Natranaerobius thermophilus JW/NM-WN-LF: one gene and its partner. Each later gene encodes a partner of the first gene's protein in a complex. Links are inferred from orthologs where the notes say so. Each region holds a gene or a part of one and is shown on either strand. Other genes may lie near its edges.

Evidence for each region. The genes of interacting proteins can lie anywhere in the genome.
Region 2: the proteins of smc (region 1) and NTHER_RS08345 are in contact, whole or in part, in a crystal structure (PDB 3ZGX), measured with the Bacillus subtilis proteins. The link is inferred for Natranaerobius thermophilus JW/NM-WN-LF from one-to-one orthologs.

What each region holds. Positions count from the first base shown.
Region 1 is NC_010718.1:1,434,664-1,439,473, reverse strand. What follows is about bases 1-4,173. They hold smc (chromosome segregation protein SMC), read right to left. Parts: upstream 3,777-4,173; coding sequence 201-3,776; downstream 1-200. Other genes in these bases: NTHER_RS06905 (stage V sporulation protein S), read right to left, coding at 3,874-4,134; ftsY (signal recognition particle-docking protein FtsY), read right to left, coding at 1-169. Also shown: rnc (ribonuclease III), read right to left, coding at 4,289-4,810. UniProt on the Bacillus subtilis protein: Required for chromosome condensation and partitioning.
Region 2 is NC_010718.1:1,727,114-1,731,434, forward strand. Bases 1,468-4,321 are described here. They hold NTHER_RS08345 (segregation and condensation protein A), read right to left. Parts: upstream 3,329-4,321; coding sequence 2,606-3,328; downstream 1,468-2,605. Other genes in these bases: NTHER_RS08335 (DUF2953 domain-containing protein), read right to left, coding at 1,468-1,921; scpB (SMC-Scp complex subunit ScpB), read right to left, coding at 2,028-2,579; NTHER_RS08350 (site-2 protease family protein), read right to left, coding at 3,344-4,006; NTHER_RS08355 (CBS domain-containing protein), read right to left, coding at 3,999-4,321. Also shown: NTHER_RS08325 (D-alanyl-D-alanine carboxypeptidase family protein), read right to left, coding at 1-759; ytfJ (GerW family sporulation protein), read right to left, coding at 837-1,301; more of NTHER_RS08335, read right to left, coding at 1,265-1,467. UniProt on the Bacillus subtilis protein: Participates in chromosomal partition during cell division. May act via the formation of a condensin-like complex containing Smc and ScpB that pull DNA away from mid-cell into both cell halves.

The DNA of each region.
Region 1 (4,810 bases):
CAATTTTTAAAGTGGTATCCACTCCTACATCAGCACTTATTAAAATATCTTCTAGCTCTTCAAAGAACTCTTCATCAATCTTTTTACCTGTTAACAACTTTTCTATCTGGGACACGAATCCACGTCTAGTCTTTGTTAGACCGTCCTTGATTTTTGAAAATATCCCCATTTTTAACTGCACTCCTTTCTTATTTTCCAATCTAAGCGGTTTCTATTATATCATCATCTTCTAGTTTAACTGAAATAAGTTGACTGATGCCGGGTTCAGCCATGGTAATACCATAAAATCTATTAGCAGCTAACATAGTCTTTTTCCGATGAGTTATCACAATAAATTGTGTATTTTGGGCATAACTTTTCATAAATCTGGTCAGTATTTCTAAGTTAGATTCATCTAAAGAAGCATCTATTTCATCTAAAATGCAAAATGGTGTGGGTTTAATCTCGTGAACGGAGAAAAGTAAGGCAATGACAGTTAATGCCCGTTCACCTCCGGATAATAAAGATAAATTTTGTTTCTTTTTACCAGGTGGCTTGGCAATTATCTCTATACCTGTGTTTAACAGATCGCTTTCATCAGTGTATTCTAAATGAGCCGAACCTCCACCGTATATTTCTGTGAAAACTCTTTTAAATGTCTGATTAATCTTAGTGACTGTCTCTGAAAAACTATTTTTCATCGTAGAATCAATTTCTGATAATAATTTGTTTAATGATTTCTGAGCGGATCTCAAATCCTTTTGTTGATCTTTTAGGAAGTCCATCCTTTCTTGTAACCTGTTGTATTCTTCTATAGCGCCCAAATTGACTTCACCCAATTGATTTATCTCTGATTGGATGTTTTTAATCTGATATTCGTATTTTTTAAAATCATCAATGGCTTCTTTATGATTTAAAGCTTCCTGAGGTTCCATATCATACTGTTCATCAAGGCGTTCTAGTATATTTGATAGTTCTGTTTCAATTCTGCTCTTTTTCATCTTCAATTGAGAGCTCTGTTGGTCTATTTCTTTCTCTTGTTTGGCTAACTCTTTTTGACGAGTTTCTTTTTCACTTAGAGTTTCTCTCGTATTTTCTCGTTCTTGTTTCAGATTGTCCAAGGTATTGGATAATTCCCGCTGCTTTGTCCTAAGTTCTTCAATTTTGGTATGATTGTCTTTTTTCTCGTTGATAGTATCATTTATCTTTTCTGATAACTCTTTCAGCTCTTCCTTTATTTGAGGTAACTTTTCTTCCCGATAATATCTCGTTTTTTCATAAGTTTCCTGTCTGTCTTCACTGATATTTTTTAACCTTTCATCTAATTTCCCAACATTAACTTCAAAGGTTAATTTCTGTTCATTGAGCTTTTTGTATTCATCACTAGTTTGTTTAAATTCGGTTTCAAGTTCTTTAATATCCTGTTCGAGTTTACTTCTAGTTTGATCGAGTTCCTGTAATTTTGATTCCGTTTCTTCAATATTACTGTCTAAATCCGAAAGTTCCTGTTGTTTTGTCTGTTGTTTAAGCTGATAGACTTCTATGTCTTCTAGTATTTTGGCTTTTTCAGTTGCAAAATTCTCTTGATCTTTTCTCAACTCACCTAATTCCAAATCTAATTGATGTCGTTCAGACATCAACTTGTCAATATTGCTTCTTTTATTCTGAAGCTGTTCTTCTATCTGTTTTTGATCTTCCTGTAATTTTTGAAGTTCTTTTTGGGTAGTTGAGATCTGATTTTGTAATTTAGTTTTATTATCGTCATTGGATAGTTGCTGTTGCAAAGAAGAGGACGACTTTTTGTTACTTCCCCCTACCATAGCTCCTCCTGGTAAAATCAATTCGCCGTCTAGTGTAACTAGTTTAAGACTAAACTTGAGTTTTTTGGCTAACTCTAAACCAGTATCCATATTGGGTACAACAATAACTCGGCCTAACAGATGCTCGGCAACTACTCTGTATTTTTCAGATATAGTGATCAACTGTGAGGCTATACCAGTAATCTCACATTCTCTGATTATTTGACGTTGTTTTTGATTTAAGTATCTGGGTTGTAAATTATCTAAGGGCAGGCAAGTAGCTCTACCGAGTTTGTATTTCTTTAAATGTTCTAATACTTTTTTAGCTTCGGCATCATTAGCTGTAACTATATTCTGTTGAGCTTGTCCTAAAGCAGTTTCAATAGCTTTTAAATAATGTTTTTCCACAGATATGAGCTGTGAAACAGTTCCTATTACTCCACTCCAAGACTGGGGGTTATTTTCTTTTAGTTTTAAAACTTCTCTAACTCCCCTGGAAAAACTATCTGAATTATAGAACTCCTTTAAAGCTTCATACCTGGATTTATAACCTTGGAGTCTTTGATTAAGGTCATTTATACGATCTGTTAATTGTTGTTTTTCAGACTCTAACCCATCAATTCTTTGTTTTTCAGAGGTTATTTTAGTTACTAATTCATCCAGACGACTTTGTTTTGTTATTTGCTGCTCTTTTATTTGTTTAATTTTATTGTCAAGTTCTTCTTGTCTAGACTGTAATTTTTTTACTTCAGTTTTTAGCTCATCTAATTCCTTTTTAAGACGTGTTTGTTCCTTATAATAGTTATCATATTCAGTTTCTTTTCTTTGACGATGACTAATCACTTCTATTAAAGATGCTTTCGCATTTTCCAGTTCATTATTTTCTTGGGACATTTTATCAAGACGGTTTTTTATGTTATGCAAATCTTCTTCCACTTGATGTTTTTCTTTCTTCAGAGATTCATATTTATTATCAAGGTCTGTCAAGGAAGTTGTTAACTTCTCAATTTCTTTTTCAATATTTGCCTGTTCGGATTCAAGACGGACTTGTTCTTTTTCCAAATTTTCCTTACGCTCAGATAAAATTTTATCTTGTCCCTGTTTTTGTTCTATCTCACTTACTACTTCTACATTTTGCTGTTGCTGCTTCTCCATCTCTTTCTCCAAGTCAACTAACTGGGTTTTAATGGTTTCTAGTTCACTTTCAATAGTTCTAAGCTGAGAAGATATTTCTTCCTTGTTATTTTCTATCTGCTTATAAGTTTCATCTAATTCATACCATTTAGCTCTCTTTTCATCTATTCTATGAGCTAAAAGGTTTACTTCCAATTTCATCATTTTATCTTTAAGTTCTTTATACTTGCTAGCTCTTTCAGCTTGTTGTTTTAGAGGGGGTAATTGTTGATTTAATTCCTCGATAACATCGGAAACCCTGGAAAGATTGTGCTCAGTATCATTCAGCCGCTTAAGTGCTTCTTGCTTTCGCGTCTTATGTTTTAAAATACCTGAGGCTTCCTCAAAGAGATATCTCCTCTCATAAGGGGAAGCTGATAATATTTTGTCAATCTCTCCTTGGCTAATAATTGAATATGTATCTTTTCCCAAACCAGTATCCATGAAAGTTTCCTGAATATCTTTTAATCGACAAGGTGTTTTATTTAAAAAATATTCACTGTCTCCACTTCTGTAGTATTTTCTCTTAATTGTCACTTCATCGTAATCAAGTCCCAAATGCCCTTGAGAATTATCAAGAGTTAGCGTAACTTCTGCCATATTCATAGCTTTTTTATTTTGAGTACCGGAAAAAATGAAATCTTCCATTTTTTCACCACGAAGAGGTTTTGTTCGATGTTCTCCCAGTACCCATCGAATTGCATCACTGATATTACTTTTACCACAACCGTTAGGCCCAACTACGGCTGTGATACCATCAGAGAGCTCAAATGTTGTTTTTTCAGGAAAGGACTTAAAACCGACTAATTCTAGTTTTTTTAACAAAATACCACGCTCCTCTAGACTCCACGCAACAAAATACCTGCTTGTTTGCACAAGCAGGTACTGTAATAACAAGTTTCAATTGCTTTGAATCTCAATTTTAGCGAGATTCAAGATAAAATTTAATGGCTGTTCTTTCTTCACCATCAATCTCAATTTCAGTAAAAGCCGGGATACATACCAAATCAATCCCATTAGGAGATACAAACCCTCTCGCAATAGCAATCGCTTTTACTGCCTGATTAACGGCACCTGCTCCTACTGACTGAATCTCAGCAGCGCCATGTTCTCTCACTACAGCCGACAGTGCACCTGCAACAGCCTTTGGTTCTGATTGAGCAGAAACTTTTAGTACTTCCATTGTTTTAAAGCTTCCCCCTTTACTTGAATTGTTTTTTGTAATTTAACTTCTTCTTAACTTTGAAATGCACCAAAACTTTAATTGAATTGTTTTAGCTTACTTTATAATATACTATATGTTCATAGCAAATTCCTGCCACTTGGTTAAAATTAATTTATTTACTTAATTTTTGAAAAGCAAAATGAGCCGCATTCTGTTCTGCCTCTTTTTTGCTTTTACCACTGCCTCTACCCACGACTTCATTGTTAATTTGGACTTCAGCAACAAAACTCTTGTCATGATCTGGACCCGATTCTTTAACAATTTGATATTTAGGTGGATCACCATATCTATCCTGTACTAATTCTTGTATCATAGTTTTATAATCACCAATCCGTTGATTATCAATATGACTTAATTGATCTTTAAATAAGTCAAGAATCAGTTGTTTCGTTTGATCGTAATTTGTTTGTAAGTAAACAGCTCCAATTAAAGCTTCAACTGTATCTGCCAGGGTAGAACGCCGGTCTCTTCCTCCAGTACTATCCTCGCCTTTGCCTAACCTTAAATATTTTCCCAGATCTAATTTTTCTGCAATTTTAACTAAAGATAATTCGCACACTAACTCTGCTCTTAATTTGGTAAGCTCACCCTCAGGTAGCTCAGGGTATTTTTTATATAATGTTTCGCTGATTGC
Region 2 (4,321 bases), 290 kb from region 1 along the record:
GAGACATCTTCCAGCAGCTTCTGTCCATCCAGTTTTAACACCGTCGGCTTCACTCAACTCATCCAACAGTTTATTATCATTGTTTAAGTATCTCCAGTCAGCATCTCCTTTTTCCCAAGGAATAAGTTTTTCCTTGGTACTTACAATTTCAGCAAACTTACTTTTCTTTAGAGCTTCTTTAGCAATAATAGTCATATCATAAGCCGTGGAATAATGATTGTCGGAAGGTAAACCATGAGGATTTTGAAAGTTTGTATTTTTCGCTCCCAGGGATTCAGCTCTGTCCGTCATATTTCGTGCGAAACTTTCTATATCACCATCAATGTGTTCCGCAATGGCATGTGCCGCATCATTGCCCGATTCTAGCATTAATCCATACAACATAGCTTCTAGAGTTAACTGTTCATCTTCCTGTAAGTAAATTGAAGACCCTTCCACCTCTGAAGCAGCTTCACTGGCTGTCACTACTTCGTTTAAATTACCACGTTCTAAAGATAATAAAGCTGTCATTACCTTTGTAGTACTCGCCATAGGTAATTGTTTATGACTATTTTGTTCGTATAGAACTCTACCAGTTTTGACATCAACTAAACATGCGCTAGTGGCTGTAATTTCTTCTTCTAGTTCTTCTATTTCTTTTAGCTCATATAAATCTTCTTCGGGTAGAGCATTAGTCAAATTGGAATTAGCCAATACCAGTAATCCAATAATTAAACCAGCTATTAATTTAACTAGTACTGGTTCATGCTTCACAGGCATGAACTCAACTCCTTATTTTTTAAGCTATATTTCTGATTTTAAATATATTAACTATTATAAAAAAATATGCCCTCGAGTCATTGAACTCGAGGGTCATTAGGAGAATCCGGATTGGTATTTGTACCTTCCTGTGAATTTTGGTCTTCATCACTCTGAGAGGTCATTGATTTTATAGAATCAAATAAATTCGGTGCCACATCTATAAGTCTATCCCATAGAGGATAGTCATCTACAGTAAGAAGTCTTACCTGATCATCTCCTACTACTAAGAAAGCCACGGGTTGAACAGAAACTCCTGCTCCACTGCCACCTCCAAATGGTAATGAATCGCTATTATCTTGTGGTTTTTGTTCATTCTGTGTTTCAAACTCGCTTCCTCCTGCAGCAAATCCAAAACTAACTCTTGATATTGGAATAATCACTTTTCCATCAGGTGTTTCTACTGCATCTCCTACAATTGTATTAACTTCAACCATACCTTTAATACTTTCCATAGCCGTTTTCATCAAGCTTTGTATGGGGTGCTCTTGGTGATCTTCCATTGATAAATCCTCCTTTTGATTTCGTATACAAGATTACTGATTCCAATCATTACAAAATGAATTCCCCTCATGCTAAAAACAAACTCTGTCTCCATTTCAAAACAGCTAAAATCGTAGTTGGGATTCAACTGATAAAATTTGTCATAATCACGGCTTTTATGCATTTTTTTTAACAGGAATTCTAAATTGCCTAAAAAAATCCAAGCCAAACCTCCTACAATTCCAGTTTGAAATGCATTTTGTAGACCAAAATTAACTTTCACACTTAGCTTGTGTAATCTAGCGTATTTTAAAAATATATTAGAAAATATCTTTGCTTTAGCAATTTTGTGCGTAAATTGATTCATTTGTTGCATTGGTGAGGGCTGTTGAAACTTTAGCTTTGTGCCTGATTCTATTCTTTGTTTTTCACTTGAGAGTTTAACTTCTGTTGAAACTTGTTTTCCTTTTTTTCGAAAGTAAGGTATCCTGAAATTAAAGCCAAGGGAATTTCGAAATAAACCAATCCGTGCGTATAAATCCTCTCTCGTTGAGTTTTTGACAAAAACTATACTCACGAAAATTGGGCAGATTAAACAAGTCAAGTACAGTGCCGGGATAATTAACAATAAATATTTCATTTAATTCTCACCTACAAAGACAGGGATTATCTTCCTATTTATTATAATAACCAAATTATAGGAAAATATAAAAAACTCTTCCAAATCATATTATGATTGGAAGAGTTTAATTGTTTTCGGTATATTGATTGTCAAATAAAGTTTGTGAAAAATCTTCCGGTCTAGGAAGTTCTTCAATAGAGTTCAATCCGAAATGTAATAAAAATTTATCAGTAGTTCCAAAAAGTATAGGTTTACCTGGGACATCCTTTCTTCCTACAGATCTAATCAGTTCTCTTTCCATTAACGAGTATAAGACCCGATCAACTCTTACTCCTCTAATTTCTTCGATCTCAACTCTAGTTATTGGTTGTCGATAAGCAATTATTGCTAAGGTTTCTAGTGCAGCCTGACTCAATCCCCTTTGAGATTCGTTACCCATCATTTTTTTAATATACGGGTTTAATTCCGGTTTTGTTGTTAATTGATACCCACCAGCCACCTGTGTAATTTGCAGTCCAGATTTTGATTCATTTAGATCTGATTGTAAATCTTTAATTACTTCTCTGATCATAGCTTGATCTTTCTCAATAATTCTAGCAAGTTCTTGTAGTGAAACTGCTTCACCTTTTGCAAATAATATTCCTTGAATAATCCCTTTAAGTTCTTCGCCTTTCAATACACTCTCCCTCCACCAAAATAAATTTAAGACAATTCGATCCACAATGGACTTTTTATTCCCTGTTGTGAAACTGAAAGTTTACCTTCTTTTACAAGATCTAATAAAGCTATGAAAGTTGCGATAATTTCTAAACGAGTTGGGAATTGTTCAAACAATTCTTGAAAATGCATAGTCTGCTTTTCTCTATTTTTCAATAGTTTCATTAACACATCCTTCTGTTCTGATATCGATACTTCATTAGTGTCTATAGTCTCAACCTTATTATCTAAAGCCTGTTTTTTTAGTACATTCTGAAATGCTTTTAGTAAATCATGCATACCGACATTCCCAATGGGAATTTCCTCTTGTTCCTGAAAAGGAATTTTAGGTTGTTCTCTCCAGTATACCTGAAATCTTTCTTGTTCTTTTTCTTTAAGATGATAAGCTATTTCTTTGAAATAGCGATATTCCATAATCTTAGTCAACAGCTCTTCCTTGGGGTCTGTTTCTTCTTCATCTTCAGTTTCTTTATTAGTCTGTTTAGGAAGAAGCTCTCTTGATTTCAATTCCATTAATCTAGCAGCCATAACCAGAAATTCACTGGCAATTTCCAAGTTGAATCTTTCCCATTCTTCTAAATAAGATAAGTATTGGTCAGTTATCTCTGATATGGATATATCATATATGTCTACTTCCGCTTTTTTAACCAGGTGATATAAAAGATCCAAAGGACCTTCAAAATTAGGTAAAGAAACCTGGTATTTCAAAGTCACCACCACCTGTTATATCAACTGAAAAGGTAAATACAAGATAGATAATATAATTATGGTTAGAGGCCACAAAATTGCTCTAATGGCCCCGGAAACAATTAGTAGTATTAAGATTATAAAACCATACTGGTCTAAATAATTAAAGTACTCTTCAAATCTTCTTGGTACTATTGCTCGCAAGATTCTCGACCCATCCAATGGAGGAACCGGGAGCAAATTAAAAATCGCCAAAAAAATATTAAACAAGACAATATAATATAAGACAGGATGATTGTAATTCGGATTCAAAGCAACACCGGGACCAATACCACCAAGTCCCTGTGTAAATCTCAAATAAAAGTCAGATACGCCCAAAAATATAAAAGCCATAATAAGATTGCTAACAGGTCCTGCCAGTGAAACAAGTAACATCCCATGTCGCATATCAACATCTCTTCTAAAATTTACTGGATTTACAGGAACAGGTTTAGCCCATCCAAACCCAGCAATGGCAACCATTAGAAAACCTATGGGATCCAAGTGATCTAATGGATTTAAAGTTAACCGCCCTTGGGCTTTAGCGGTCTCATCACCTAAATAATAGGCTATTCTACCATGAGAGTATTCATGAACAGTTAAAGCAATTAAAAGTGCCGGAATTATATGCAAAATGTCTCCTATAAATATATTATCCATGCATATCTTCTCCTTTCTGTTCAAAAAAATCTAGCACATATTCTAATTCTTCTTCAGGAGTTGTAACCAGTCCGTCTAATCTTGCTTTTCTAACTTCTTCTAAAGCCGTTTTATAAACAGGACCTGGCTTTATCCCTAGAGTTTTAAGATCTTCCCCAGTAATACTAACTCCAGCTCCAATTAACTCCTCTAGATAGTAATATATTTTGTTCTTTATTTTTTGATTCTCCTTATCAGCTAACACAAATAGAATAGTTTCCAGAGGAATCTCTTCTAAATTTTGTACTAGTTCACTATTTTTCTCGGTATACTCTA